2 regions of the Brevundimonas sp. FV1ye29L genome follow, and region 2 is predicted to be linked to the other one. Evidence: riboswitches for the same ligand, from Rfam matches in the RefSeq annotation. Region 2 holds a riboswitch; the other holds the start of a gene.
The links. A riboswitch is a leader RNA that binds a small molecule or an ion and turns the genes downstream of it on or off. The one in region 2 is predicted to bind cobalamin.
Positions count from the first base shown of each region.

Region 1 (15,398 bases), 370 kb from region 2:
CAAAGGCGCGGAACAGTTGAGGCCGCAGCGCCGCCAGCGCCCTCAGCGCCGCCTCATGGCCCGACACCCGCTCGACATATCGCGATCCGGTCCGGACGATGGCCAGCAGCCGAATGATGGCGCTGGGCATCATATAGTTGAAGCCCTGGGCCGCCGCCGAGCCCGCGGCCCCGGCCAGGGCCGCGCCGGTGATGAACCAGCCAGAAATGCCGAGCAGACTGACCGCTGCGGCGGACACAAATCCGGCTGCGGCGGCGGCCAGCGCCAGCCGCCCGGCCTGGACGCGCCGCTGCCCTTCCACCATCCGGCCGACGACCGAGGCGGCCCGTCCGGGCGCCCTCACAGCCGCACCACGCGGTCGGCCAGGGCCATGACCGCCGTCGAATGGGTGGCGATCAGGGTCGTCCGGCCGATGGCTGCGGCGCGGATCACCCCCAGCATTTCCTGCTCGGCGTCAGGATCAAGATTGGCTGTCGGCTCATCCAGCAGCAGGACAGAGGCAGGCTTCAGCAGGGCCCGGGCCATACCCAGACGCCGCCGCTCGCCGCCCGACAAGCCGCCGCCCCGCTCGTCCAGAACCCGATCCAGATCGCCGCTCAACCCGGCCGCTCCCGCGGCCTTCAGCACCTGCCGGGTCGAGGCTCCGCGCAGGGCGAGGCCAATGTTGTCGCCGATGGTGCCGGGCACCACCATCGGCGCCTGGCTGGCCCAGGCGATTTGGCCCGCGAAGCCGCCCTCGGCCGGCAGGGGCGCGCCGTCGATCTCCACGGAGCCCTCGCTGAGCGGGGCCAGCCCCAGCAGCAGGTGCAAGAGAGTCGACTTGCCCGATCCGCTCGCGCCCGTGATGGCCACGATCTGTCCGGGACGCACCTCAAGGTCGAGCCGGTTCAGCACCGGCGCCGCCTCGCCCCAGGTGACCGAGGCCTGCCGGAAACGGATCGCCGGCGCGTCGGTCAGCAGGATGCGCTCCGGAACCCGTGACGACGGGAACCCGGCGGAAACGCCCCCGGTGGCCAGCCGGGGCGCCGCCGCCTCGGCCGCCTGACGGTCGTGATAGGCCGCCGCCAGCCGCCGCATCGGGGCATAGACCTCGGGGGCCATGGCCAGCACAAAGAAGGCGCGCGCCAGATCCAGCTGCTCCGGCACGGGAAAGGGCAGCAGTCTCAGAAGATTGAACCCGCAGTAGACGGCGACGAGGGCCACAGACAGGGCCCCGAAGAACTCAAGGACACCCGACGAAAGGAAAGCGATCTTGAGCACCTTGCCGGTGCGTCGCCCCAGCTCGTCCGACGCCCGGGCCACGGTTTGGGCCGTGCGGTCCTCCGCCTGGAAGGCGAGGATGGCCGGCAGGCTCCGGACCCGATCCAGGAACAGGCCTGACAAGCGTTCCAGCGCGGCGAACTGGCGCCGGCTCTCCTCCGCCGCCGCCATTCCCGCCAGCGCCATGCCGATGGCGAAGACGAACAGGGTGAACAACAGGATGCCGGCCGTCACCGGGCTGGCCACAGCGACCACGGCGATGGCGATGACGGGGACGACCATGGCCGCCGTCCGCGCGGTGGCGAAACGGGAATAGTAGCCTTCCAGCGCCTCGACGCCCTCGGCGGCGCCGCTCATCCCGGCAGCGGCGGTGCGGCGGCCTGTGAACAGGTCGACCAGCACGGCGCGACGCACACGCCCCTTGACCTTCAGCGCCGCCGAAATCCCTCCATCGGCCGCGCTCCGGGCCAGCACGCCGCGGACGACCAGAGCCGCCATGGCGAGGGCGATCCAGCCCAGGGCCTGTGGAACCGCGCCCTGCGTCAGGGCGGCGATCGACAGCGCCAGCCCGGCGGCGAAGGCGATTGCGGGACCGATGTCCGCCACGGTCAGCACCGAGGCGCGCAGCTGTTCTCTCCGGGCGACATCGCCCGCCGTTTTCAGCCAGGCCCGCGCCTCGAACGGCCGTTCAAGGGTCAGGAAGGTCATGGGATTTCGCCGATCATGGACCACTCCTAGGCGCGGGTGTGAACGCAGGCCTTGACCCAGATCAATGAGGGGTGACGGCCCGGGGCCTAGACCTCCACCATTGCCGGTTCCCCTGGACCGGCCGTTCCGGAGCCATGCCATGATCGACCTAGCGGTCGTCGACCTGTCCCGCCTTCAGTTCGCACTGACGGCCCTCTATCACTTCCTCTTCGTACCGCTGACGCTCGGCCTGAGCTTCATGCTGGTCATCATGGAGTCGATCTATGTGATGACCCGGCGGCCGATCTGGCGAACCATCACCAGATTCTGGGGAACGCTGTTCGGCATCAACTTCGTGCTCGGCGTCGCCACCGGCATCACCATGGAGTTCGAGTTCGGGATGAACTGGAGCTACTACAGCCACTACGTCGGCGACATTTTCGGCGCCCCCCTGGCCATTGAGGGCCTGATGGCCTTCTTCCTGGAGGCCACCTTCGTCGGCCTGATGTTCTTCGGCTGGGAAAAGCTGAAGCCTCACGCCCACCTGTTCGTGACCTTCATGGTCGCGCTGGGCACCAACCTGTCGGCCGTGTGGATCCTCATCGCCAACGGCTGGATGCAGAACCCGGTCGGGTCCGCCTTCAATCCGGACACGATGCGGATGGAGGTGACGGACTTCATGGCCGTGATCTTCAACCCGGTGGCCCAGGCCAAGTTCGTCCACACCGTCTCGGCCGGCTATGTCATCGCCTCGGTCTTTGTGCTGGGCGTCTCGGCCTTCTATCTGCTCAAGGGCAGGCACAAGGGCTTCGCCAAGCGTTCGATGGCCGTCGCGGCCGCCTTCGGCCTGGCCTCGTCCCTCTCGGTTGTGGTCCTGGGCGATGAGTCGGGCTATGCCCTGACCGACAACCAGAAGATGAAGCTCGCGGCCATCGAGGCCATGTGGCACACCGAGCCCGCGCCCGCCGCCCTGACCCTGATCGGCATGCCCGACATGGCGGCGCAGAAGACCCACGGCGAGATCAAGATGCCATGGGTCATGGGCCTGATCGCCACGCGCAGCCTGACCGGCCAGGTCGAGGGCATCCTGCCCCTGGTGGCCATCTCCGAGACGCGGATCGAATCCGGCAAATACGCCTATGACGCCCTGGAGCGGATCAAGGCCGATCCAACCGACGCCGCCGCTCGCGCCGCCTTCGAGACCCACCGCAACGACCTGGGCTACGGCCTGATGCTGAAGCGCTATGTCGCCGACCCGCGCATGGCCACCCCGGAACAGATCCGCAAGGCCGCCTGGGACACGGTGCCGAATGTCCCCGTGATGTTCTGGACCTTCCGCATCATGGCCGGCATCGGCTTCGCCATGATCGCCCTGTTCGCCACGGCCTTCATCCTGGTGACCCTGCGCAAGCATGAGACGCGCTGGTTCCTGTGGCTGGCGGTTCTCGCCATGCCCCTGCCGTGGCTCGCGGCCGAGGTGGGCTGGGTCGTGGCCGAGGTGGGCCGTCAGCCCTGGGCCGTCGAAGGCGTGCTGCCGACCTTCCTCGGGGCCTCGTCCCTGACCGTGCCCCAGCTGTGGGCCACGATCATCGGCTTCACCCTGCTCTACGGCGCCCTGGCCGTGGTCGAGGTCGGGCTGATCCTGCACACCATCAAGAAGGGCCCCTTCGCGGAACAGGAGGCGTTCGGCGAGCCCGGGCCCGTCTCTTCCAACGCCCCGTCGACGCCCGCTCCCGCGGTCGCCTAAGCCTCCAGATTCCTCAGGACATCCGCTTATGGAACTCCCTCTCGACTTCGCCACCCTCAGGCTGATCTGGTGGGCCCTTCTGGGCGTGCTGCTGATCGGCTTCACCCTGACCGACGGGTTTGATCTCGGCGTCGGGGCCCTGCTCCCCTTCGTCGCCCGCACGGATGAGGAACGCCGCATGGCGATCAACACCGTGGGCGCCACCTGGGAAGGCAACCAGGTCTGGTTCATCCTCGGCGGCGGCGCGATCTTCGCGGCCTGGCCGTTCGTCTATGCCGTCAGCTTCTCGGGCTTCTACCTGGCCATGTTCCTGGTGCTGGCCGCCCTGATCATGCGGCCGGTCTCGTTCAAATACCGCTCCAAGCGGCCCGGAAAGGCCTGGCGGTCGTTCTGGGACTGGGGCCTGTTCGTGGGCGGCTTCGTCCCGGCCCTGGTCTTCGGGGTGGCGGTCGGCAATGTCCTGCTCGGCGCCCCGTTCCGGCTCGATACCGATTTGCGCTCCTTCTATGAGGGCCATCTGCTGGGTCTGTTCACCCCGTTCGCCCTGCTGAGCGGCCTGCTGTCGGTCGCCATGCTGGTGCTTCACGGCGCGGCCTGGTTGTCGGTCAAGGCCGAGCTGGGTCCGGTGGTCGATCGCGCCCGCCGCTTCGGGACCATCGCGGGGATCCTGTCGATCGTCCTGTTCGCAGCCGGGGGCCTGTATGTCGCCTTTGGCGGACTGGGCTTCAGCATCGTCGGCGTGACGGACGGCAACGGCGTCTCCAACCCGCTGCGCACCGCAGTAGAGGCGACGCCGGGCGCCTGGCTGGCCAACTACGGCCGCTATCCCTGGATGGTGATCGCCCCCGCCCTCGGCTTCGTCGGGGCCTGCCTCGCCCTTCTGGGGCTGTGGAAGCGGTCGGCGGCCCTGGCCTTCAGCGGTTCTTCCCTGTCCGCAACCGGCATCATCTCCACGGTCGGATTGTCGATGTTCCCCTTCATCCTGCCCAGCTCGATCGATCCGCAGTCCAGCCTGACGGTCTGGAACGCCTCCTCCAGCCATCTGACCCTGTTCGTCATGCTGGTCGTGACCCTGATCTTCCTGCCGCTGGTCCTGCTGTACACGTCCTGGGTCTACAAGGTGTTGTGGGGCCGGGCCTCGACCGGCCAGTTCAAGACCAACCCCGACCTCTACTGAATCCGCCGCCGCTGTCGGCAACGAAAGGAACTTTCCCATGTGGTATTTTACGTGGATTCTCGGCGTAAGCCTCGCCGTCGGGTTCGGCGTCCTGAACGGTCTCTGGCACGAGTTCCGGCTGTTTGATGAGGGCGATACAGGCCTGTCCCGGCCCGACGCCGATCCCGAGGACTGACGCTCACCGGGCCAGCGCCCAAGGGGGGCCGGGGAAACCTTCCCCGGCCCCTCGCTTTTTCCACACGACGCAGAGACGCCGGATGACCGATCCCCTTTCCGACACGGCTGACGTGGCCGACCTGATCGCCCGGTACGACGCCCACGCGCCCCGCTACACCTCCTATCCGACGGCGGCGCAGTTCACGCCCGAGGTCGGGGCGGGCCAATGGGCCGACTGGCTGGCCCGTGTGCCCCTGAGGCCCGCCGCCTCCCTGTATGTGCACATCCCCTTCTGCAAACGGCTGTGCTGGTACTGCGGCTGCAACACCCGGGCGATGAACCGCGCCGACACGATCAGCGCCTATGTCGACCTGCTGCTGGCCGAGGCGGATCTGGTCCGCGCCGCCGCCGGTCGCCCGATCCCCGTCGCCTCGATCCATTTCGGCGGCGGCACGCCCAATATGCTGTCCCCCGACGACCTGACTCGCCTGTTCGACGGTCTGGCCGCCCGGTTTGATCTCAGCCCCGTGGCGGAGATCGCCATGGAGATGGACCCCGAGGTCCTCACCGACGACTTCATCGCCGCCTGCGGCCGGATCGGCCTGACCCGCGCCAGCCTGGGCGTCCAGGACCTGTCGCCCAGGGTCCAGGCGGCGGTGAACCGGCCGGAGTCCTTCGCCTCGATCGAGCACGCGGTCCAGGCCCTGCGCGCGCAGGGCGTGGTTTCGATCAACCTCGACCTCATGTACGGCCTGCCGCTCCAGGGCGTGGCCGAGATGGTCGGGACGCTTGAGGCGGTGACGACACTGCGGCCCGAGCGTCTGGCCCTGTTCGGCTACGCCCATGTGCCGTGGATGAAGTCCCATCAGAGGCTGATCCACGACGAGGACCTGCCCGGGGCGGAGATCCGGTTCGCCCAGGCCCGCGCCGCCGAGGCCTTTCTGGACTCCCGCGGCTGGACGGCCGTCGGCCTCGACCATTTCGCCCTGCCCCATGACAGCCTCGCCGCCGCCCGGAGGGCAGGCCGCCTGCGCCGGAATTTCCAGGGCTATGTCACCGACGAGGCCCCGACCCTGATCGGCCTGGGCGCCTCGGCCATCAGCCGCACCCCTCTGGGCCATGTCCAGAACACGGCGGTGGAGCGGGACTGGCGCGCCGCCATCGCCTCCGGCCGGCTGGCTGCGGTGCGGGGCGTCGCCCTCAGCGACCGCGACCGTCTGATCGGCGAGGCCATCGAGCGGCTGATGTGCGACCTCGCCCTCGACACCCCGGAACTGATACGCCGTCATGGCCCGGCGGCGGCGGCGCTGGGCGATCTGTCGGCACGGCTCCAGCCCTTCGTCGAGGACGGACTGATCCTGATCGACATGGCGGGCCGCCTGACTGTGACGCCCCGCGGGCGACCCTTTGTGCGCGCCGTTTGCGCCGCCTTCGACCCGCTGGCGCAGGCGCGTGCGGGGCAGGACGAAAAACGCCATGCCCGCGTGGTCTGAGCACGACCGCTGCAGATTTCGCCATAGATTTGAGATGGATCAAAGCTGAACAGGCATGCCGGGCGCATTCCAGTGCCCATGACGCCGCAGACGGCCGCACGTAGCGCGCCACGGCGTCGGGGATGCGAACGATGAAAGCCAAAACTCTCTTCCTGGTCGCCGCCGCGACGGCCGCCCTCGCCAGCCCGGCCCTGGCCCAGACCTCCGCCGAATGGACCGCGCCCAAGGCCGGCGACTGGATCGTCACCGGCCGGGTCAGCAATGTGTCGTCCGGAACGGACGCCGCCGTGACGACGGCCGCCGGAGTGGCGAGCGGCCTGCACGTCGATGTGGGCGACAGCACCATGCCGACCCTCGGCTTCACCTACTTTCTTACCGACCACTGGGCGGTCGAGGGCATCCTCGGCACGACCCGCCACGAAATCCGCGCCCAGGGCGGCGCGACCGACGTCGCGGTTCACGAGACCTGGGTCCTGCCGCCGGTGGTCACCGTCCAGTACCGTCCCCTGACCGGCGGCAAGTTCAGCCCCTATGTCGGCGCCGGCATCAACGCCATGATCTTCTACGGCGGCGACGACCGGAACGGCTTCAAGGTCGATCTGGACAATGGCATCGGCTACGCCGCCCAGGCGGGCGCGGACATCGGCCTGACCGGCCCCTGGAGCCTGAACGTCGACGTCAAGAAGGTGTGGTTCGACACCGACGCCTCGATCAACAACGGCGCCCTGAAGAGCGACGTCGACCTGGACCCCTGGGTCATCTCCATCGGCGTGGGTCGCAAGTTCTGATCCCGCTCCGCTGAAACGACGGGAGAAGACGGTTCAGGGTCGTGTCGAGCCGCCCCTGGGCCTCTCCGGTCGCCAGAGCCGCCACACTCCCACCCCGGCGGCTCGCCACCTTGGGGCGGTCCCGCGAAATCGCGGGGCCGCCCGCTTTGCGTTCGGCGACGGCCGGTCTATGCCCGTCCCGTCCCAGTCCCGGAGCGAGCCCATGGCCGACACCTATGCCAATCTGCTGATCGAGCGCCACGCCGACGGCTATGCGATCGTCACCCTGAACCGGCCCGAGGCCCTGAACGCGCTGAACTCGGCCCTGTTCGCCGACATCGCCGCCTTCCTCGACGCGGTCGAGCACGATGACACGGTGCGCTGCCTGATCCTGACCGGGTCGGGCGACAAGGCCTTCGCCGCCGGCGCCGATATCAAGGAGATGTCGGACCAGTCCTATGCCGACATGTACAAGGGCAACTTCTTCGCCCTCGGCCATGACCGGATCACCCGGTTCAGGAAGCCGATCATCGCCGCCGTCAACGGTTTCGCCCTGGGCGGCGGGTGCGAACTGGCCATGCTGTGCGACTTCATCGTGGCGTCGGACAGGGCGAAATTCGGCCAGCCCGAGATCAATCTGGGCGTCGCCCCCGGTATCGGCGGCTCACAGCGCCTGACCCGTCTGGTCGGCAAGTCCAGGGCCATGGACATGGTCCTGACCGCCCGGATGATGGACGCGGCCGAGGCCTTGACCTCGGGCCTCGCCAGCCGCGTCTTCCCGCACGAGACCCTGCTGGACGAGGTCCGCAAGATCGCCGCGAAGATCGCCAGCCAGAGCCCTCTGGCCGTCATGGCCAACAAGGAGATGGTCAACGCCGCCCTGGAGACCACCCTGACCCAGGGGGTCCAGTTCGAACGCCGCCTGTTCCACTCCCTGTTCGCCTTCGAGGATCAGAAGGAAGGGATGGCCGCCTTCGTCGAGAAGCGGAAGCCGGTGTTCACGGGGAAATAGGTCTGTAGCGTTCTACACTGTGGGGGGCGGGGGCAGACGGGGCGTCCGGCTGTCTCCCTCGGAGCCCGCATCCGTCTGGCGGAGGCTTTTATCGACCTTCGGGTTCAGCCCCGACGCGCCAAGCCTGTTCGGCGCTAAAGCCGGCAGCGCGCAGCCTCTGGACCTTTCTCCAGCCCGCCGAGTCGCTGATTGCTTCAGCTGAGCCTGGCTCCAGCACGATTTCGGTCCTCGCAGTGTCTTCTCCCAGGCTCATAGGGCGGGTCACGGGCCGGGAGACCGCGTGCACGACCCCATCGCTTGAGATCAAAATTGCCCGCAGCCGGGGCGTGCGGCCAATCATCAAGAAGTCCTCCGAGGTTCTGGTTCGCAAGCCTTGTGGCGCGATAGCCGGCAGGCCAATGACATGGTTCAGTTCCACCTCTCCCCCTTGGTCGCGCAGCAGGGTGACATGCAGTCGATCGCCGGGCCGGGGCGCGACACCATCATAGACTATGGCGAGATCCAGCACGCGGGTCGGAACCGGGGCCCGGGCCGGTTTGTCGCAAGGCACGGCCTTTGAACCTCTGGCGCCCTCCAGTCGGTAGTCGATGATCACCTGCCCCCCGGCGTCGCAGGCGGCTTTCACCGCCTCGAACGCCTCGCGCGGTGAGGCCACCGGGTCGAGCCGCTGCAAGGCCAGCACCTGCAGATCGGGCGAGTCCGATCCGTCACAGCGCTGAAGGTGGATGGTCAGTTCATCGGCCGGGGTAAGGCTGTAGCCGCAGGCGCCCGGCCATGCGGCTTTGAGCACCGGGTCAATGGCGGCGTTTATCATATCCCAGTGCTGCCCAGCGGCGGTCATGTCGCCGTCCATATTGATGATCAGCGGGTTGGACGCTTCTCTCTGGCCCGCCAAGGCGACGGAGCCCGCGAAGACCAGCCCGCCGGCCAGAGCACCGGCAGCTAGGGTCAGGCGGCGGGTGAGACGACCGGCGGCCGGCGCGGGGTTCAGTACGGCTCTCAAACGTTTCATGGCGGTGGTCCTCCCGGCGCCGGTGAAGGTCAGGGCGGGCAGGCCGCCAGAGGCTTGCGAAGCGGCGCGGCTCCGCAAGGCTTCGATCAGGGAACGGGCATAGGCCCGGCGGGCTTCCGGGGCGGCGCCGGTCAGGGCCAGGGCGTCGCAGGCCTCCTCGCGGGCGGCGGCGCGACGGGCGCGCAACACAGGCATCAGGGGATTGGCGGCCAGCAGGGCCAGCAGAATCTCTTCCAGCCAGAGGGCGTGATGGTCGCCGCGCTTCAGGTGCGCCAGCTCGTGAGCGATCATGGCGCGGGTCGCCGCCGGGTCCGCCGACGGGGCGACCAGCCCAGCGGGCAGGATCAGCCGCGCGCGGCCCAGACCGGCCAGCAGCGCCTCGGGGGCTGCCGTGCTGATCCCGACAAGCGGCGGGAGCATGGCGAGATCGCGGGCGGCGGCCTCGACCAACGCCGTCACGCCCGGTCCCGGCGTTTCCGTTCGAGCGAGAATCCGGACCAGTCGGCGGGCGCGCAGGGCCAGCGCCGCCAACCGTCCGAGGGTCAGCAACAACGCCACAGCCAGCAGGGCCCAGGCGATCCCGGTCGCGTCGAAGGCCAGACCGGCCGACGGCGCCGCAGCCACGAACTCGACCGGCGCCATGGCCAGCTCTGTCGTCGGAGCGGCGGGGGCGGTCGCGATCTCGCGCACCGGGGCGGGCGTCAGCAGCAGCAGGCCGACCGCCAGCGGCGGCAGGGCCGGCAGGATCAGGGCTGCGGCCCAGATCCGGTCCCTTACCCGGGGGTCGGCGGTCAATCGCTCTACCCCCCGTCCCCCCGCCCAGCCGAGGGCCGCCACGACCACGGACAGGCCCATCGACAGGGCCAGAAGCTCGGGGGCGCCCATTAGCGGCTCTCCCGATCGGCGTCGGGCGCCGCCAGCACCGCCTCAAGCTCGGCGATGTCGTCCGCATCCAGAATCTGGCTGCCCGAAAAGGCCGCCGCGGGAAGGGGGCCGTCGATATCCAGCAGGGCGCCCAGCCGCTTCATCAGCCCGCCGATCACCGCTGTCTTGGGCTGGGCCGTGGCATAGACCGCCATCCCGTGCACGTCGCGCCGGGTCAGCAGACCCTTGGCCCGCATCCGCTCCAGCACCGTCCGCGTCGTCGAGGAAGACCAGCCCAGGTCGCCCGCGATCCGGCTCTGAACCTCGCGCGCCGACAGATCGCCGTCGCGCCAGAAGCATTTCAGCAGGTCCAGTTCGGTCTCGCTGGGAGCAGTGGGTTCGGCCATGATGCAGGTCTCACGTTGGACGTCATGCAGACGCTACAATTGTAACTTACCAGCGTCAACCGTCGCGCCCAACTGCCGGTCGTCGACGAGGTTGCGGGCGGCCAAGCCGCCATTCCGCCCCGCCAACGCCCCCTGCATTGCCCCCGTCTGCATCCTCGACTAACGCTGGCAGTGCGACAGGTTCTCCGCCGCAGGCTATCGGCGTCGGGGATGAAAAGGGAACTCGGGTGGAAATGCCCGGACTGCCCCCGCAACTGTAGGCGGCGAGCCCGCGTCATCAGCCACTGGACCCCGGTCCGGGAAGGCGACGCTCCGGTGTTGACCCGTGAGTCAGGAGACCTGCCCGTCGCGGTCGTCCTTCGTCCGGCCGGGGTGCGTCGGAAGGAGCGGGTTCGCCCGACCGACGACGTCCGTCTGTCGCTCGAGGTCCGCCAATGCCGCCGCCGCTGCCTGAATCCGAACCCGCGCCTCCGCCCCGTCGCCGCGCGGTGCTGGCCGGCGCGGCGGCCATCGCCTTCAGCCCTGCAGTCGCCCTCGCCGCTGCCCGGCCGCGCCGCATCGTCTCCCTCAATCCCTGTCTCGACGTGATCCTGATCCGGGTCGCCGACCGGGACCAGATCGCGGCGTTGAGCCGCTATTCGCGCGATCGCTACGGCTCAACCATCGCCGATCAGGCCCGAACCCTGCCGTTCACGCGGGGGACGACCGAGGAGGTGCTGGCCCTGTCGCCTGACCTGGTCCTGGCCGACCGCTGGGGCGGCGACCGGGTCGCATCGGCCCTCGCGCGCGTCGGCATTCGCGCCGAACGCTTCGATGTGCCCGACAGCGTCGCCGCCAGCCTGGCCCAGATCCGTCGGATCGCCGGCCTTGTCGGCCGCCCGGAGCGGGGCGAGGCCCTGGTCCGCTCCATCCAGACGACCCTGGCCCAGACCGCAGCCCGTCCCGGCGACCGCCCCGTGTCCGCCCTCGTCTTCATGCCCGGCGGCTTCGCCTCGGGCCCCGGCACATTGATGGACGAGATGATGCGCCGCGCCGGACTGGTGAACGCCGCCGCCCGCTATGGGCTGAGCGGCTCCATGGCCGTGCCGCTGGAGCGGCTCATCGCCGATCCGCCCGAACTTCTGCTGACCGGCGCCCCCTTCCCCGGCTCGCCCGGCTGGGCCGAGCGGACCATGGAGCATCCGGCTCTCGCCCGGCTGTCGTCCCGCATGCGCCGCGCGGTCTTTCCCGAACGGCTGCTGTTCTGCGGCGGGCCGGTGTTGATGCAGAGCGCCCGCACCCTCGCCGCCGCCCGGCGCAGCGTACTGGAGGCCCGGACATGAGGTCCGCCCTCCTCTATCCGTTACTGGCCGGCGCCCTGATCCTGCTGTTCGGCCTCAGCCTGATAGCCGGACCCGTCTGGGTCCCGTTCAGCGCCTGGACCGCACCCGACCTCGATCCGCGCTGGGCCATCATCTTCGAGCTGCGCCTGCCCCGCGCCTGTCTGGCGGTTCTGGTCGGCGCCGCGCTGGGCCTCTCGGGAGCGGCGCTTCAGGGCTATACGCGCAATCCGCTGGCCGACCCCGGAGTGCTGGGCGTCTCCTCAACGGCGGCGCTGGGGGCCGTGATCGCCCTCTACTATGGCGCCACTGTCATCAGCCCGTGGATGCAGCCGGCCGCCGCCATGGTCGGGGCCCTGCTGGGCGTCGGCGTCCTGCTGGCCCTGTCAGGAAAAGGGTCAAGCCTCGTCGGCTTCATTCTGGCGGGCGCGGTGCTGAACATCATTGCCGGAGCCGGGGTGTCGCTGGCCCTCAGCCTGGCCCCCAATCCCTGGGCGTTGGCCGAGATCGTCAACTGGCTGATGGGATCGCTGGCCGATCGCAGTTTCGAGGAGGTCCGGCTGGCCCTGCCCTTCATCCTGCTTGGCTGCGGCCTGTTGCTGACGACAGGCCCGGCGCTGGACGCCCTGACGCTGGGCGAGGCCGGCGCGCGGTCGCTGGGGGTGTCGATGTCCCGGACGCGCGCGCTTCTGGCCAGCGGCGTCGGTCTGGCGGCCGGGGCGGCGGTGGCGGTGACCGGCGTCATCGGCTTTGTCGGACTGGTCACCCCACACCTGATCCGGCCCTTGGTCGGGGCCCGCCCCGGCGCCCTGCTGATCCCGAGCGCCATCGGCGGGGCGGTGGTGACCCTCGCGGCCGACATTGTCGTCCGGCTGGTCCCGGCGGCGGTCGAGATCCGGTTGGGTGTGGCCATGGCGGCTGTCGGCGCGCCCTTCTTCCTGATCGTCCTGCTGCGCGACCGGAGCCGCCTGTCATGACCGGGCGCAGTTCCGCCGGTCTCTCGGCGTCCGGCCTGGGCGTCACCCTGGACGGCCGCGCGATTCTCGACGGCGTGACCCTGTCGCTGTCGCCCGGGCAGATCACCGTCATCGTCGGCCCCAATGGCGCGGGCAAGTCCACCCTCGTCTCGTCCCTCGCCGGGCTGCTCAAGCCCACGTCCGGCCTTGCGGCCCTGGACGGCCAGCCTTTGGACAGTCTGCGTCCCCGCGAGCGCGCACGGCGCCTGGCCTTCCTGCCGCAGACGCCGGAGATCGCATGGCCGGTGACCGTGCGGACGCTCGTCAGCCTCGGCCGCACCCCGTTTACGGGCGCCATGGGCCTGACCGCCGCCGATGACGCCGCCGTCGACCGCGCCATGGCGACCACGGATGTCGTCGCCTTCGCCGATCGTCTCGTGCCCACCCTGTCCGGCGGCGAACGGGCGCGCGTCCTGATCGCCCGCGCCCTGGCGGGGGAGCCGGAATGGCTGATCGCCGACGAGCCCCTGACCGGTCTCGATCCCGCGCATCAGCTGGACGCGGCCGCCCTGTTCAGGACACTGGCCGACAGGGGAATGGGCGTCATCCTGACCCTTCACGACCTGACCCTGGCCCTGCGCCTTGGCGACCGTGTCCTTGTCCTGTCGCAGGGCGCCATTCTGGCCGACGCGGCGCCGGGTGAGGCCCTGACGCCCGACGTCCTGCGCCGGGCCTTCAGCATCGAGGCGTCCGTCGTGGCGACCCCGGCGGGGCCAATGGTCGACATCCTTGGCCGGACGGGCTGACCGACCCACACCGTCAAACAAGAAAAACGCCGCCTGTCGTGGGGACAGGCGGCGCAGTTTGGGACGGCGCGTCGGGGAGGACGGGACGCGCCGTCGTTCAGGAAGAGATCAGAACTTGTAGCTCACCCCGACCGCATAGGTGCGGCCATAGCGCTGGAAGTCGATCGTCCGGCGCTCGTCGCCATTTTCGAACGTCTTGAACGGCTCGTCGGTCAGGTTGTTGACCTGGGCGACCACCGACAGACCCTCGATCGGGCCGGAGCGGAACTCATAGCCGATCTGGGCGTCGACCACGGTTTCCGCCGCGACGGAACGCAGGGTGCGGCCGTTGCCGAAGCCGGCGACCTCGCCGAGATAGTCAGAGCGATAGCGGCCCGAGACGCGGGCCTGGAAGCCGGCGCGCTCAAAATAGAGGCTGCCGTTGACGACGGTCTCGGACAGGCCCGGCATGGCGGTCGGGGCCTGGGCGGGATCGGGCTGGACCTCGCTCTCGGTCTGGGAGGCGCTGAACTGCATGCCGAAGCCCTCCAGCGCCGGGTGGAAGATCTCGAACGGCGTCGACACCGAGAACTCCAGGCCGCGGATCCAGCCGCCGTCGCCATTGTCGGCGGCGTTCAGGAGGCCCTGACGCAGCACCGGCTCCGGGTTGGTCACAGAGACCACGCCGATCGGATAGCCGGTGAAGTCGAACAGCTGGTTGCGGCTGTAAACATAGCTTTCGAGATGTTTGTAGAAGCCGGCCAGGGAGACGTAGCCGCGACGATTGGCGAAATATTTCTCGATCGAGATGTCGGCCACGTCGGCGACGAAGGGCTTCAGCTCGGGGTTGCCGCCGCCGCCGCCCCAGGGCGAACGGTTGATGTCGGTCGAGGCCGCGAATGACGGATTGTAGTTGTAGTTCCGCGAGGCGCGCATGTCGTCCATGCGCGGGCGGGCCAGGGTCCGGGCCACGGCGAAGCGGGTGAACAGGTCGTCTCCCACTTCCAGAATGAAGTTGGCGCTGGGCAGAAGCTCGACATAGTCCGTGCCGCCCGACACCGCGATGGTTTCCGCGACGCCCGGGCCGGTCTGGCGGGCCGAGAAGCCGTCGGAGCTCTGGTCAGTATAGACATACTGCATGCCGACGTTGCCGGTCAGCGGCAGGCCGAACAGGCTATGGTCGATGTCGGCCTTGATATAGGCGGTCGAGACCTTTTCGGTGACCTCCCAGTTGCCCGCAAGCACATCCGCGTTCGGGTTGCGGACCAGGCTCAGGGCGCCGCTGTTGACCACACCCAGGGCGTCATAGCTGATGACCTGCGAAATCCCGAGATAGCCGAGGTCCGTCGGCGCCAGGAGGTACTGCGACGGGATGGTCAGGTCTCCGCCGCCCGGGACGCCCAGATAGAACTGGTCGTTGACAAAGGTCTTCTGGCGCTCGGTGTAGTTGAAGCCATAGGTGATGGCGCTGAACGGGCTCTGGTGCAGCTCGCGCCGGGCGGTCAGGCGAACCGCCTGGATCTCGTCGGTGATCGACGGGGTGTTCATATAGCCGACCTGACCGCCCGGAATGACGTCGCCGCCCCAGCCCTGCGGGCTGGTGATGCGGATCAGGTTCGGGTCGGCATAGTTCAGCAGGCTGGTGAATTCGGTCACGCCGTCGTCGGTCAGGCGGAAGCCCAGGGTGTCGAGGGCGCCGGCGACGTTGCGGCCGGTGCCGGCGTTGGTCTCCAGGATGATGTCCTGACGCTCGACC
Region 1 covers NZ_CM178730.1:2,634,143-2,649,540, forward strand. The annotation lists gene ACW17W_RS12930 (ATP-binding cassette domain-containing protein) at 1-343, opposite strand, end outside; gene cydD (thiol reductant ABC exporter subunit CydD) at 340-1,968, opposite strand; gene ACW17W_RS12940 (cytochrome ubiquinol oxidase subunit I) at 2,111-3,694, shown strand; gene cydB (cytochrome d ubiquinol oxidase subunit II) at 3,723-4,871, shown strand; gene cydX (cytochrome bd-I oxidase subunit CydX) at 4,909-5,046, shown strand; gene hemN (oxygen-independent coproporphyrinogen III oxidase) at 5,129-6,520, shown strand; gene ACW17W_RS12960 (OmpW/AlkL family protein) at 6,652-7,308, shown strand; gene ACW17W_RS12965 (enoyl-CoA hydratase-related protein) at 7,511-8,299, shown strand; gene ACW17W_RS12970 (M56 family metallopeptidase) at 8,388-10,196, opposite strand; gene ACW17W_RS12975 (BlaI/MecI/CopY family transcriptional regulator) at 10,196-10,582, opposite strand; cobalamin riboswitch at 10,744-10,943, shown strand; gene ACW17W_RS12980 (ABC transporter substrate-binding protein) at 11,017-11,904, shown strand; gene ACW17W_RS12985 (FecCD family ABC transporter permease) at 11,901-12,878, shown strand; gene ACW17W_RS12990 (ABC transporter ATP-binding protein) at 12,875-13,663, shown strand; gene ACW17W_RS12995 (TonB-dependent receptor) at 13,772-15,398, opposite strand, start outside.
Region 1: another riboswitch for cobalamin. It lies ahead of ACW17W_RS12980 (ABC transporter substrate-binding protein); the one in region 2 lies ahead of ACW17W_RS14850 (TonB-dependent receptor plug domain-containing protein).

Region 2 (15,398 bases):
GAGGGCAAAGCCGTCATGCTGCGCCCGGCCAGCCCCGCGTCTCCCTTTTATGGCCTTGGATGGTCCATCGACGCCGAAAACGGCGGTGCCTATCATTCCGGCCTCACGCCCGGGGTCGAGACCCTGGCGGTCCTGTCGCCGGCACAGAAGCGCGGCGTCATCATCCTCGTCAATGCGAACAGCGGCATGGGATTCGGCGAAAACGCGGCACTCTTCAGCGGCGTCAGTGCGAGAGCCCTCGGCCGCGAGGCCGACGACGGCGGGGGCAGCGGGGGTCGAAAGTCCCTGTTCCTGACCTTTGCCCTCCTGCCCGTTCTGTTCGTGACCGGTGCCGGTCTGGCATGGTTTCGCCGAACCGGCCTGCGCGCCAAGTCCGGCGTGTTCGGCGCCTTCAGCCTGTGGTTTCCCCTGCTGATGACCCTCGCCCTGGCCTGGGTCTCGGTATGGCTCATCCCGCAGCTGTTCGGCGTCTCGATCGGCACCCTCGCCCTCTACAGCCCCGACCTTGCCCTGCTGCTGGCTGCGACGGCCGTGACGGGCATACTGTGGGCGGTGTTCAGGCTTGGCGTGTTCTACAGCGGCAAGGTATCACCCCGTCGTCCGACGGCAGCCTCATAGCGACGCCATAGCCCGAGCCTGCCGGCGGGTGACGGCCGGAAGCCTTGTCCGCTTCCCACCCATAGCCGACGTTCCCGCCGTCCGCTTTCACGACGGGGTGAAACCCGGGACCGGCCTCAGGCCTTCAGCGCCTTGAGCCGGTAGAGGGCTTCCAGCGCCTCGCGCGGGCTGAGCGCATCCGGGTCTATGTCCGCGACGGCCCGATCGAGGGGCGAGGGTCCGGCCGGCGCGGCGGGCGGGTCGGCCACGGCGAACAGGGGCAGGTCGTCGAGTCGTCCGTGAGCGGACTTTTCGGCCTCCAGCCGCTCCAGCACCGAGGCGGCGCGGGCCACCACAGCGCCGGGCACCCCGGCCAGACGCGCCACCTGCACGCCATAGGAGCGGTCGGCCGCGCCGGGGGTCGCCTCATGCAGGAAGACCAGATCGCCGTTCCACTCCCGCGCCTTCATCGACAGGTTGCAGACGTGGGCCAGCCGCTCCTCCAGCCGCGCCAGCTCGTGATAGTGGGTGGCGAACAGGGTGCGGGCCCGGTTGGTCTCGTGCAGGGCCTCGGCCACGGCCCAGGCGATGGCCAGGCCGTCATAGGTGGCCGTGCCGCGGCCGATCTCGTCCAGCACCACAAAGCTGCGGTCGGTGGCCTGGGTCAGGATGGCGGCGGTCTCGACCATCTCCATCATGAAGGTGGAGCGGCCGCGCGCCAGATCGTCCCCGGCTCCCACGCGGCTGAACAGCCGGTCGACGACGCCCAGCCGCATGGCGGCGGCGGGCACGAAACAACCGGCCTGGGCCAGCACCACCAGAAGCGCGTTCTGGCGCAGGAAGGTGGACTTACCCGCCATGTTCGGTCCGGTGACGATCGACAGGCGGGCGCAGTCCGAACCCGCGCCGTCCAGCCGGCAGTCGTTGGGGGTGAAGGGATCGCCCGCCGCCTTGACCGCCGCCTCGACCACCGGATGGCGCCCGGCGCGCACCTCGAAGACGCGGCTGTCATCGACCACAGGCCGCACCGCCCCGACCTGTTCGGCCCATTCGGCCAGGGCCGCCGCAGCGTCCAGTTCGGCCAGGGCCTCGGCCAGACCCTGCAACGGGCCGGCCAGCCGCTGGACCTCGGCGCGCCAGCCCTCGAAGGTCTCGCCCTCCATGGCCAGGGCGCGGTGGCCCGCCTGGCTGATCTTGGCGTCCAGCTCGGACAGTTCGACGGTGGTGAACCGGACCTGACTGGCCAGGGTCTGACGATGGATGAAGGGCGTTTCCGGCCCGGCCCGCAGCAGAGGCTCGGCGTGTTTGGCCGTAGTCTCGAGGAAATAGCCGAGCACGGCGTTGTGGCGCACCTTGAACGGCACGCCGCTGTCGGCCACGGCCCGGGCCTCCAGCTCGGCCACGACGCGGCGGCTGTCGTCGCGCAGCCGCAGGGCCTCGTCCAGTTCGGGGCGGAAGCCGGGGCGGACAAGACCGCCGTCGCGGGCCAGATGCGGCGGCTCGTCGACCAGACCGGCGATCAGATCGGCCAGCAGACGTCCCACCCCGGCGCCCGTCTCCAGCCGATCCAGACAGGCGGTCAGCCGCGCCGGCGGCGGGTTCAGCGGATCGCCGACCGGATGTCCGGCCGACAGGAACAACCCGCCGATAACCTCGGCCGTGGTCAGGCCCGACCGGATCGCCGCCAGATCGCGCGGCCCGCCCCGGCCCAGGGCCAGCCGCGACACGGCCCGGGCCACATCGGCCGAGGTGCGCAGGGCGTCCCGCAGATCCCGCCTCAGATCGCGCCGTTCCAGCAGCCATTCGACGGCGTCGAGCCCGGCGTTGATCGCCGCCGGATCGCGCAGGGGCCGCGACACCCGCTCGGCCAGGGCCCGGGCCCCGCCCGAGGTGACGGTGCGGTCGAGGGCGTGCAGCAGACTGCCCTCGCGCTCGCCCCTCTGGCTGCGGTCGATCTCCAGGCTGGCGCGGGTCGCCGGGTCGATGGCGAGGAAGCCGCTCTCGCCTGACCGGCGCGGCGGCGACAGGGCCGGAATGCGTCCGGCCTGGGTGGTTTCCAGATAGGCGGCGATCAGGCCGAGCGCGGAGACCTCGGCCTCCTCGAAGGCGCCGAAACCATCCAGCGAGGCCACGCCGTACAGCCGCTCGACCCGGGTCCGCGCCGCGCCGGGCTCCGCCACCGCCGAGGCCAGGGCCTGGACCAGTCCGCCCGAGCCGTCGAGCGCGGGGCGCACCTCCGCGTCGGAATAGAGTTTGTCGGTGACCAGCACCTCCGACGGCCGGAACGCCGCCAGGGCCGCGCCGAGGTCGCGCAGGTCGCAGGCGACGCTGTCCACCGCTCCGGCCGACAGCTCGACCACCGCCACCGCCGCCCGCCCGCGCCGGACCGCCACCGCCGCCAGCCGGTTGGCCCCGCGCGCGTCCAGCAGGGTGTCCTCGGTCAGGGTGCCGGGCGTCACCACCCGCACGATGTCGCGCGCCACGATGGATTTGGAGCCGCGTTTCTTCGCCTCGGCGGGAGTCTCGATCTGTTCGCAGATCGCCACCCGGTGGCCCAGCCGGATCAGCCGCGCCAGATAGCCGTCGAGGGCATGGACCGGCACCCCGGCCATGGGGATGTCCTCGCCCTGGTGCTTGCCCCGTTTGGTCAGGGCGATGCCCAGGGCGGCCGAGGCGACCTCCGCATCCTTGAAGAAGAGTTCGTAGAAGTCGCCCATGCGGAAGAAGACGACGGCATCCGGCTGCGCCGCCTTGGCCGCCAGATACTGGCCCATGACGGGGGTCACGCCTCCCGCGAGGGGGGTCACGCCTTCAAGGGCCGGGGGATGGACGACGGGGGCGTTCATGAAGCGCGCAAGGTGACGGATCGGGCCGGGCGGCTCAAGCGATTCGTCCGGTCGGCCGCCGGGCCTTGCCGTCCCGCTTCGCATCTGCGAAATCGGCGATCAGGCGGTTAAGGGAACGCGGTCAGACGCCGCGGCTGTGCCCGCAACTGTAGACGGCGAGGTCCGTCGTCCGGTCCGGGAGCGATCCCGGCGCCACTGCGAAAGCGGGAAGGCGAGGGCGGCGGGCTGATGAAGGTCCCGGCCTTCGCGAACCGCAAGCCAGGAGACCTGGCCGCCCCCGTCGCTCGTCCGCTGTCCGGGACCAGACAGAGGCGTGGGGCCTGCCCCCTGCTGACCGCAGGGATGTTCCGTCGAAGCGACCCGATCTCTGCGCCGTCCTGACCCCCGTCAGGGCGGATTGGTCGCTTTCACGTCCCGGCGCGCGCTGTCGCCCGGACCGACAAGGAACACGCTCCATGAAGCGTTATCTCTGCACGTCCACGGCCTGTCTGGCCGTGTTCACCGCCTCTGCGGCCCACGCCCGACAGGCTGAGGACCCGGTCGAGGTTGACGACGTCATCGTCACCGCCGCCCGCCTGCCCGCCATCGTCGCGGAAACCCCCGGCGCCCGCGTCATCGACGCGGCGACCCTCGAACAGCGCGGCGCCGTCTTCGCCGCCGACATCCTGGCCGATGTGCCCGGCCTGTCGGTGGTGCGTACAGGGGCTTTCGGAGGGGTCGCCCAGGTCCGGATACGGGGCGCCACGCCGGGCAAGACCCTGGTCCTGGTCGACGGCGTGCCGGTCAACGATCCGGCCGAGATCAACGGCGCCTTTGACTTCTCCGGCTTCGAACTGGGCGATATCGAGCGGATCGAGGTCCTGTCGGGGCCGCAGTCGTCGCTGTGGGGGTCGGACGCCATCGGCGGGGTGATCGCCTTCACCACCCGCGAGGTCGACGGCCTGCGGGCCGAGGCCGAGGCGGGCAGTTTCAGCACCCTGCGCGGCCGTCTGGCGGTCGGGACCGCCCATGAAACCTACGCCTTCGGCGCCTGGGTCTCGCGTTTCAACACGGACGGGATATCGGCCGCAGACGAGGCCGATGGGGCTGCCGAGGCCGACGGTTTCCAGAACACCACCCTGGGCGCCAGGGGCCGCTACGCCTTCACCGGCGGCCTGACCCTGGACGGCGCCGCGCGCTGGTCGAGGAGCGAGGCCGACATCGACGGCTTCCCGGCCCCGACCTGGGCCCTGGCCGACACCCCCGACACGACCGAAAGCAACCAGTGGTCCGGCTTCGCCCGGGCGCGCTTCAACGTCCTGTCGCTGAACCACCAGATCAGTGTCTCGGCCTCGGATATCCGCCGGGAGACCGTATCCGACTATCCGTCGCAGTTCGAAGCCGATCGTCAGGTCTGGCGCTGGCAGGCAGACGGGGCGGCCCTGTCCGATCGCCTGGCCTATGCCTTCGGCGTCGAGCGTGAGGATACCGCCGGCAGCCTGTCGTCAGGCCTGTCGGAGGCGCTGGGCGCGACCTCGGTGTTCGGCGTCGCCAACTGGGACGCCACGGAGCGTCTGCACCTGTCCGGCGCCCTGCGTTGGGACGACACGGACGATTTCGGGGCCGAGACGACCGGACGTATCTCGGCGGCTTATGAGCTGGGGCGCGGCTTCATCCTGTCGGGCGCTTACGGCACGGGTTTCAAGGCGCCGTCGATCAGCCAGGCGGTGTGCGACTTCTGCTATTCGTCGACCCCCTTTCCGGTGCTGCGGCCCGAGACGGCCGACAGCGTCGAGGCGGCGATCGGCTGGGCCTCGACCGATGGCCGGCTGACGGGCCGGGCGACCCTCTATCGCCTGAATGTCGGGGAACAGATCACCTATGTGTCTGTCTCGACGACCTTCGACAGCTATTACGTCAACATCGCCGAGACCGGCACGGACGGGGTGGAGCTGGAAGCGCGGGCGCGTCTGGGTGGCGGTTTCGACCTGACCCTCGCCTACGCCTGGACCGACGCCCGGGACGAGAGCAACGACCGGCCGCTGGCGCGGGTGTCGGAGCATTCCGGGTCGGCGACCCTGGGCTGGAGCGGAGACCGCCTGTCGGGGGCCCTGACGATCCGGGCGGAAGGCGATCAGCCGGACAGCAACTCGGCTGCCTCGCGGATGCGCGAGGGCTTTGTCACGGCCAATCTGAACGGCGCCTTCCGGCTGACGGACGAGGTGGCCCTGACCGCCCGGATCGAGAACCTGGCGGACGAGCGGTATCAGCAGGTGCTTGGCTACGGTGAGCCCGGCCGCTCTGGCTATATCGGAATCAGGCTGCGCTACTGATCCGGTAGACGTCGTCGTGCGCCGATGCGCCTGATCCGTGCATCGCCCGTGACAGGGCCGCAGGTTGCGGCAGGGCCAGCGCCTCCCAGTCCAGAACGGGCCGGGGGGCGTTGGCCGCCGCCAGCATGGCCCGCAGTTCGGCGGCCGAGGCGACGCTGGCGACCACGGCCGTCGCCGGCGGCAGCCCCAGGGCGAAGGCGAGCGCCGCCTGCATCGGGTCCACCCGCGCCTCGGCCAGGCGACGTCGCGTGCGCGACAGATCTCCGGCGTATTCGGACAGGTGCGACGGCAGGCTGTCGCCGCTCATGAACAACAGGCCGCCGGCGAACGGCGAACCGATGTGAATCTGGACGCCCAGTCCGGCCAGGTCGGACAGAACGCCTTCCGTCACCGGTCGCTGGTCCAGCAGGTTGCAGGGCATCTGGATGACGTCCGGCTGGAAACGACGCGCGAGCAGCAGCGGCCCGTCCTCCATCGTCACGCAGAACCCGATCTTGCGGAACAGCCCCCGGTCCTTCAATGCCCGCATCCGGTCCCAGAGGGCCCTGCCCTCGGCGCCCGCAAGGTCGGCGGCGCTGGATACCAGCAGGGCTTCGCCGCGCGGCAGTCCCATTCGTTCCAGCGAGCGGCGTGCGCGCGCCTCGACGCGGTCCACCCCTTCTGACAGGGGGATGGTGCGCACCGTCACGGCGAAGGGGCTCGGAAAGGGCCAGGCCTGACCCAGCAGACGTTCGACATCGCCATCAGGCCGCGTCGCCACCAGGACCGCACTCGCATCGGCGGCGGTCTGGAGCAGAGCCCGAAGCGACTCCTCGCGGGCGCCGGAAGGGGCGGCGAGGACCGATCCCTGGACGCGCTCGGGCGAGGTCACCACGGCAATGGCGAGCTTTCCGGAGACGGTAAGAGGGGGCGGCGGGAACACGCCACTATCCTGCACGGGAAAGCTTAAGGGAGGCTGACCCGGAAGCTTACAGAACCTTACTTGGCGACCGGTGTGCGCTGAAATCCGGGGTGCGGCGATGTTGCAATGCCGAAGACTTTGCGGAACCGGCGGCGCCATGTGGCGTTGACAGCCACAGAGGCCTATTTACGGTCAAGCTGACCACTCAGGAGTACGCAACCATGGCGACGACCAAAGCGCGCGAAGACATCAAGAACGACCTCAAGACCCTGAAGGAAGATCTTAAGGTGGGCGCTCGCGAGGAAACCGCGCGCCTGAAGGAAAAGGCGGCCGAGGCCGAAGCCCGCGTCCGCGCCAAGGCCGTTGAGGCCGAAAGCGCCCTGCGCGAAAAATCCGAGGAACTCCGCGAGCGGGCCCGGGAGTATTACGGTCAGGCGCGTGAGCGCGGCCGTGGCTACTATGATGACGCATCCGAGCGTCTGGACGAGGCCCAGCGCTACATCACCGAACGGGTGCAGGAGCGTCCGGTCCAGTCCACGGCCATTGCTCTGGGCGTCGGCGTGGTGCTCGGCCTGCTGCTGGCCGGTCGTCGCCGCTGATGATCGGCAAGAGCCTGATCCGCAAGCTGGTTGCGGGCTTCGCCGCCGCCGGCGCCGCCTTTGTGGCGGTTGTCGCCTTCGGCGCCTCGGTCTTTTATGCCTTGGCCCTGGTGCTCCCGCCCCTGGGCGCCGCCGGCGTAACCTTCGCTCTTTTCGCCCTTGTCGCGGCGGTGATCGCTCTGGTCTTCCTCAAGGACGGCGGCCTCGTTGATGAGGACGATGAGGAGGACGGCGAGTCCGCCAGCCTCGTGAGCCGCGCCGTCCACCTGCTGCGAGACCGGCCGGTGATCGGCGCCGGCCTGGGACTGGGCGCGCTGTTCTTTCTGGTGCGCAACCCGGCCCTGGCGGCCATCGTCGCCAGTATGGTGACAGAAAAGCGGATGGAAAGTCGGGGCTACGGCCGTCGCCGGCGCTGAGGCGTCCCGCCCTTCTACCCCTCTGCGGCCCGGATGACCCCGTCATCCGGGCCGTTTTCGTTCTGATCGTCCGGCGATCCGCCTCCTGCTGGAACGGAGCTCACGACACGGCGTTTGTCAGACAAGGCGTTCCCTCACCGGGCGCAGATTCAGATTTCGGAATTTCATCACCTTTTCGGGAGTTATCCAATGCTGCGCTGGGCCATCATCTTCTTCGTCATCGCCCTGGTCGCGGCGGTTCTAGGCTTCGGCAACATCGCCGGAATGTCGATGGAAATCGCCAAGTTCGTGGCCATTATCGCCCTGATCCTGTTCGTGGTTTCCCTCGTCATGGGCGGACTGCGCGGGCGCGGAACCCGTATCTAGCCACACGTCCGACATTGTGGATCCGGGCCGCGCTTCTTTCAGGGGCGCGGCCTTTTCGCGCCGGGCCCCATGGGACCTGCCGTCGGCGAATGGCCCGCGCCGGGTCCGTCAGACGGCGGCTTTTTCCATCGCGCCGGGAGCGGCGGGATCGGGGGCTGTGGCGGCGTTGAGGGTGTCCTGGCGGCGGGGCAGCCGCCAGGTCCGTGACGGCTCGAACGTCGACCCGGTCCAGGCCATGGCCGTCACCGTGACCTCGTGATCGTCCCAGTCCAGCTGGTTGAAACCTGGGGGGGCTCCGCGCTCGCGATGCGACAGGGTTCCGCAGCCAACGGCATAGGAACAGCGATCCGACAGGTCGATCGGCAGGGCGAACGGAATATGGGTGTGGCCGGTCATGATCAGGTCCACCCCGGCCTCGGCGAAGATCGCCGCCGCCGCCTCGCCCCGCCGCACATCGCCGGTCATCGGAGCGCCGATCATCTCGATCAACGGATGGTGGCAGGCGAGGATGCGCAGGGCCCCGATCGGCGCCTGTCTCAGGGCCGTCGCCGCGCGGCGCGTCTGGTCCAGATCGATAACGCCCTTGGACCAGTTCATCCGCGCCTGCCAGCCGCGCGCCGTGGTCACGCCGCGCACCATCAGATTGTCGCGCACGAATTCGCCGTCATGGGCCGGATGACCGGTCGCAGCCTCGAAGGCTTTCCACGGCGCGAACAGGCGCGCGCCGAGGCTGTAATAGGGCACGTCGTGATTGCCGACGATAACAAAGCGAGGTTCGGGCATGGCGCGGATCCAGGCCCCGGCTGCCGCAAATTCGGCGGGCAGCCCCTTTTGCGTCACATCGCCCGTGATCAGGATCAGGTCGTTCGGGGTGGCGTGCGCATAATCGAGCGCGGCCGCGCAGGCCGGACCGTGCTCGACACCGAAATGCACGTCGGAAAACTGGAGCAGCCGACCTGAACTCACGCGCGAGGGCTCCTGAATTGCATCACACCGAGTCTTCGGCTGCGGGCGGCAAGGGCGCAAGGGCGCGGAAGGCCTTGGGCACGAAGACGACCTGTGTTCCGGTCGGCAGCTGCATCGGCTCCCCGTCGATCACGGCGGGTATCCTCGACCGTGCCCGGACATCGATCCTGCGCGCAGGTCGGGTGGTCACCGAGGCGTCGGTGCGCCAGTCACTGAAAAGAGCCGTGGCCGCCAGCCGGAACGCCTGGCTGGCGTCGTGCGGATCCATGGCCGCCGCTTCAAGTCCGATGGGCTCGTCCAGCGCGCGCGAAATCATCGGGCTGATGAGGACCAGGGCCTCGGTCTTGGACGCCTTGCCCCCGTCCAGCGCATACCGCAGCCGTCCGGTGAAGGCGCGCTTCAGGGCGCGCTGGCCAAAGGTCCAGGCCTTGGAGAATTTGCCGGTGCGGATCGCTTCGCGGGCCGGCGCCCAGAGGGCCGGGGCGCCCAGGATGGCGGCGCAATAGAAGGCCTCGCCCTCGACCCGGCCGCCAGACACGAACTGCGGCGCGCCGTGTTCCAGCGCGTTGCGCAGGGCCAGTTTCCAGTCGGCCGTCCCGTAAAGCGCCTTGGGCAGCATGTTCATCGTGCCGCCGGGAAGGGGAGCGATCAGCGGCCCCTTGGGCCCGGCCTTCGACGCCGCCGCCCGGGCTGTGCCGTCGCCGGCCAGAACGAACAGCACGTCGGGCTTCGAGGCGAGGGCCGCGTCCATCTGTTCGTCGAACCGCCCGCCTTCCAGCGAAACGATTTCCGACTCGCAGGGATAGTCGGCGAGAATGCGCTCCAGATCAGCGACCGCCCGCGGCCCCACGGATCCGGAAAGGGCGTTGACCAGCACCACGATGCGATGGATGACCACGTGAGGGGTGAGCGTATGCGCACCGGTTTCGGCCGCGCCGTCGCCTCCCTCGGGGGAGGCGGGTCCCGAAGGGTCAAGGAGTGTCGTTTCGCTCATGCGGGTCGAACGCCGCGCAACCCGCTGCGTTCCCGGTCAGGCTTGACTATTGCGCCTTCAGCCCGTCAGCGGCCTTTTCGGCCCCGGCCGTGAGAGCCGCGCCGGTCGTCCCGGCCGCCGCCTCGGCCTTGTTCCCGGCCGATTCTGCGGCGGGTTCGACCTTCGCCGGCGCCTGGCCGGCGCTTTCGCGGACCAGGGCGACGCCCTGGGCGATCCAGCCATCGATGACCGCCCCGCCCTGGCCGATCGAGCGTTCCTTGACCGCCATGACCGCCGTCAGGGCGCCGAACAGGGCCAGAAGCGTCACCAGAAAGCCGATCAGGGGGCCGGCGTTCGCCCGCCGGCGCCGCCGGCTGCGCGCCCAGCTGGGCCCCTGCGTGTCTTCCGCCATCCGTACCGGTTGTAAAAAGCGCATCGAACACCCCTGTCGTTTTCGCCATGTCGACGCCGGCGAATCCCGATTTCGTCGTTATCCCGGAGCATAGGACGGGAACCTGCACTATAATCCAGCGTTCTCGCCAACGGGGCGAACTCACTGGTCCGCCGCACGGACCTTTCCGGGATGAAGGACAACACAATGAACAAGGCAATTCTGGCTATCGGCGCCGCCGGCCTCCTCGCTTCGGCCTGCGCCACAGACCCCTATGGCAACACCGGCCCGAACCAGGCGGTACGCCAGGGCGCGATCGGCGCCGGCATCGGCGCTGTGGCCGGCGCCATCATCGGCAATAACGTCGGCGACGGAAACGCCGGCACGGGCGCCGCCATCGGCGCTGTCGTGGGCGGCGCTGCGGGCGCGATCCGCGGGTCGAACCAGGACCGCAACAACCAGCAGCGCTATCGCGACTCCGCCGGCCGCTACTACTATTGCTATGATGGTCGCCAGAGCGAGTGCTACTGGGAGAACGGCCAGCGTCGCTATTGATCGGTGACGGCCGTCCGGTCGTTGTGACTTCCGGGGCGGCTCGTCGTGGTGGCGGGCCGCCCCTGGTTTGTGGCGCGGTCAGGTAATCGGGTTGGAGGGTTGGATCATCATGACGCTGGGTATTCGGAAGACGGCGGGGGCCGGTGTTGCGCTGGTCGCGACAGCGCTGGGGCTGGCCGGGTGCGGCGGCATGGCGGGCAACGACGCTCCTCTGGTCGCCGCGCCGTCAAGTTGCACGACCCAGAGGTTCGACATCTATTTCGCTGACAGCCAGGCCGGTCTGACGCCCTCGGCGCGGCAGGCGATCGCCCTGACGGCATCGGCCCTGCAGTCCTGCGCCATTACCTCGGTCAAGGTGACGGGTCTGGCCGATGCGCGCGGCGGGTCGGCGGCCAATCTCAGCCTGTCGCAACGCCGGGCCCAGTCCGTCGCCGAGGCCCTGGCCGCAAACGGGTGGCCGGCGCCGGTGTTTGACGTCGAGGCCGAGGGCGACCAGGGCGCCACCGGCGCCGGCGGGATCGCCGAACCCCTGCGCCGCCGGACCGAGGTCGTGGTCGAGGCCGCGCCGAGATAGGCTGCGTCAAAATACGCCCTGCCTGAAATGGCCCAGGAGGGCTTTGGCCGGTATAGGACGGGGGTGTCCAGCCTTTCCCACCGCCTCCTGGTCCTCACGCTCTGCCTCTTCGGGCTGGCCTCCGGTCTGACCCCCGGCCCGGCGTCCGCCCAGACGCGATCCACCGCCGCCCCGGCACAGGCGGCGCCGTCCCCCGGCGACGAGACGCGGATCGAGGCGGAACTGGTCCCGATGTCCCAATGGGCCGCGGCCGGGTCGACGGCCATTGTCGCCGTTCGCCAGAAGATCGCGCCGGGCTGGCACACCTACTGGCGCAACCCCGGCGATTCCGGCGGCGCCACCACCCTCGACTGGACCCTGCCGCAGGGCGTGCGGGCCGAGGCCATCGTCTGGCCCCTGCCGACGTGGCAGCGGCTGATGAGCCTGATGAACTACGGATATTCGGGCGAGGTCTATCTGCCCGTGCCGATCGAGGTCCCCGCCTCGGCGCCGCCCGGTCGCAGCCTGCCGCTTGTGGTCCAGGCCCTGTTTCTGGTGTGCAGCGACCGGATGTGCGTGCCCGAAACCCGGACCCTGAGGCTGGACCTGCCGATCCGGACGGGCGCCGCGCCGCTGGCCCCCCGTCACGGCGCCGCCATCAGGGGAATCATCGAGACCGCGCCCCGTCCGGCGGCGATCGAGGCGCGGCTGACCGCCCGCGACGGTCGTCTGGTCCTGACCGCGAGGGGCGGGCCGCTGACGGACGTGGACCTGACCTCCGCCTTTCTGTTTCCATTCGAGGGCGGGCGGATCGACCATGCGGCCCCCCAGACCGGCCGGGCCGGGCCGGGCGGGATCAGCCTGGTCCTGACCCCCGGGCGGGGCGGGATTCCGGCCGACCTTGAGCCCCTGTCGGGCGTTCTGGCCACCGATCAGGGCGCCTGGGAGATTGCGGCGGCGCCGGGCCCGCCTCTGGACGGCGTGCCCCTGACGGCGGCGGACGGCGGCCGGGCCCTGGTCGAGGATGAGAACTCGACAGGAACGGCCGGGACGTTTGATGCGGTCGGTCTGCTGCGGACGGCCCTTTTCGCCCTGATCGGCGGCCTGATCCTGAACCTGATGCCCTGCGTCTTTCCGATTCTGGCCATGAAGGCGGCGTCGCTGGCGCGCACGGCCCATGATCCGCGCGCGGCCCGGCGGGACGGTCTGGCCTTTCTGGCGGGGGTGCTGATCGCCTTCCTCGGGCTGGCGGCGGTTCTGCTGGCGCTCAAGGCGGCGGGGCAGGCCGTCGGCTGGGGCTTCCAGCTCCAGTCCCCGGCCGTGGTCGTCAGCCTCGGGCTGATTCTTCTGGCCTCGGCCCTGAACCTGTCGGGCGTCTTCCATGTCGGCGCCGGGTTGCAGGGGGCTGGCGCCGGCCCCCTGTCGCGTCTGTCCGGAGGCGCCGGCGCCTTCTTCACCGGGGTGCTGGCGGTGGTGGTGGCGGCGCCCTGTACCGCCCCCTTTATGGCGGCGGCGCTCGGGGCGGCCCTGATCATGCCCTGGCCCGCCGCCCTGTCGGTCTTCCTGATGCTGGGTCTGGGTCTGGCCCTGCCGTATGTGGCCCTCAGCCTGTCGCCCCGGCTGATGGCGCGACTGCCCCGTCCCGGACCGTGGATGGCCCGGCTGAAGGTCCTTCTGTCCTTGCCGATGTACGGGGCCGCCCTTTGGCTGGCCTGGGTGTTCGAGCGCCAGACCGGCCGCGCCCCTTTGATCCTTCTGGCGGCGGCCGGGCTGATGCTGGCCCTGGGCCTGTGGTTCTACGGCCGCTTCCAGTCGGCGCGGGCCGCCGGGCGCGGCGCGACGGTCGTCGGCCTTGCCGCCCTGGCTGTCACGGGGCTGGCCCTGGGGGCCGGGGTTATCGCCGCCCGGGCCCCGGTCGCGGTCGAGCCGCCGCCGGCCGCAGGCGCCCTTCCCTCAATCCCCTGGTCGGCGGAGGCTGTGCAGATCGCCCGGGCCGGGGGGCGGCCGGTGCTGGTCAATTTCACCGCCGACTGGTGCGTGACCTGCAAGATCAATGAGGGGGCGGCCCTGTCCTCCCCGCGCACGGCCGAGGCGTTGAAGGCGGCCGATGCCGTCTATCTGAAGGCCGACTGGACCCGCCCCGACCCGGCCATCGCCGCCGAACTGGCCCGTCACGGCCGCTCGGGCGTCCCCCTGTATCTGCTCTACAGCCCGGGCGAGCCTGAGCCCCGCATCCTGCCCCAGCTGCTGACCGAGGGGCTGGTCATCGAGGCGCTGGACCGCGCCGCCGGTCGTCGGGCGCCCGGATAGGAACGGGAAAGGGGGGCCTCCCGCGCCTTACACCTCGGGTTGCGGCGGAGCGGTGATGACCTCGACGTTGTCGTTCAGCAGGTAGGACAGCTCGGCCATGGCCGTGGCGCGCAGGGCGGGGGTGGCGGCGGCCTCGACGGCGGCGATCTTTTTCGGAATGTCCTCGGAGATGCCGCGCAGGATGCACTTCAGATCGCCGTCCGTGCCGCGTTCCTTGAGGATCAGGTGTCCCTGCATGTCCAGTTCGGCGAGGGACGTCGCGCCACGTCGGAGCAGGGCAAACTGTTCACTGGTGGCATAATCGGACCGTTCAGCCAGTCCCGTACGGATCTGCAGATCAACAATACCCCGGAGCGCAGTCGACTGGCTGACGATATCCGCGAAGAGGGGCTCCCGCGCCACCGACACCGGCGCTCCGGCTACGGCGGGCGGGATGGCGGCGGCCTCGGCCACAGCGGGGTTGCTCATCATCAGGGCGATGGCCAGTGCGGCGCCGCAGGACATGACAGACCTCATTCTCGATCATTTCGGGCGACAGGGCCCGATACCGGATTGAACCTGCATAGGCCTGACCCGTAAACGATGCGTTGACCGTGTTTCGGAGCCTGTTCCGGAACCTCGCTCCCAACTGCCCCGGAGATGCCGATGACCGCCGACTGGACCGCCTTTGACGCCGCCGCCGGGACGGACGCGGAGGCCCGGATCGTCGATCAGTTCGCCGCCGACCCCGACCGGCTGGCGCGAATGAGCGTCGAGGCGGCGGGCCTGTTCCTCGACCTGTCGAAACAGAGCTGGACCCGCGCCGGGTTCGAGGCCTGTCTGGAGCTCGCGCGGACGGCCGGGGTGGAGGCGGCGCGGGGCCGGCTGTTCGGCGGCGAGGCGATCAATTCGACCGAGGGTCGGGCGGTGCTGCATCCGGCGCTGAGGGCGGCCAAGGGCGCGGCTTTTGAGGCCCTGGGTGAGCCGGTCTCGGCCGAGGTCGATGCGGTGCGCGCCGATATGGCCGCCTATGCCATGGCGGTGCGGTCGGGCGCCGAGACGGGGGCGACGGGCAAGGCCTTCTCCGCCATCGTCCATATCGGCATCGGCGGATCGGATCTGGGGCCGCGCGTGGTCTGGGATGCGCTGCGGCCGCTGGATCCCGCCATCGACCTGAGGTTCGTGGCCAATATCGACCCGCGCGACATGGCCGAGGCCCTGACCGGGCTGGACCCGGAAACGACCCTGGTGATCGTCGTGTCCAAGACCTTCACCACACAGGAGACCCTCGCCAATGCCGAGGCGGCCAGGGCCTGGCTGGCGGCGGGCCTGCCCGAGGCCGGGCGGGACAGGCATTTCATCGGGGTGACGGCGGCGCCGGAGAAGGCTGTCGCGTTTGGATGCGCGCGGACCTTCGCCTTCCGGGACTGGGTCGGCGGCCGCTATTCGCTGTGGTCGGCGGTCAGCCTCAGCTGCGTCATCGCCCTGGGCCCTGACGTCTTCGAGGCCCTGCTGGCCGGGGCGGCGGCGATGGACGACCATTTCGTCGCGGCGCCGCTGGAGCGGAACGCCCCGGTGCTGATGGCCCTGGCCCAGATCTGGAACGTCGACGGTCTGGGTCGGCCGGCGCGGAC
Region 2 covers NZ_CM178730.1:3,006,774-3,022,171, reverse strand. The annotation lists gene ACW17W_RS14860 (serine hydrolase domain-containing protein) at 1-618, shown strand, start outside; gene mutS (DNA mismatch repair protein MutS) at 735-3,443, opposite strand; cobalamin riboswitch at 3,554-3,712, shown strand; gene ACW17W_RS14850 (TonB-dependent receptor plug domain-containing protein) at 3,899-5,755, shown strand; gene ACW17W_RS14845 (aldo/keto reductase) at 5,739-6,677, opposite strand; gene ACW17W_RS14840 (glycine zipper domain-containing protein) at 6,878-7,255, shown strand; gene ACW17W_RS14835 (hypothetical protein) at 7,255-7,671, shown strand; gene ACW17W_RS14830 (DUF1328 domain-containing protein) at 7,861-8,037, shown strand; gene ACW17W_RS14825 (metallophosphoesterase family protein) at 8,146-9,003, opposite strand; gene ACW17W_RS14820 (diacylglycerol/lipid kinase family protein) at 9,026-9,997, opposite strand; gene ACW17W_RS14815 (hypothetical protein) at 10,044-10,412, opposite strand; gene ACW17W_RS14810 (YMGG-like glycine zipper-containing protein) at 10,575-10,922, shown strand; gene ACW17W_RS14805 (OmpA family protein) at 11,032-11,496, shown strand; gene ACW17W_RS14800 (protein-disulfide reductase DsbD family protein) at 11,560-13,785, shown strand; gene ACW17W_RS14795 (hypothetical protein) at 13,813-14,301, opposite strand; gene pgi (glucose-6-phosphate isomerase) at 14,425-15,398, shown strand, end outside.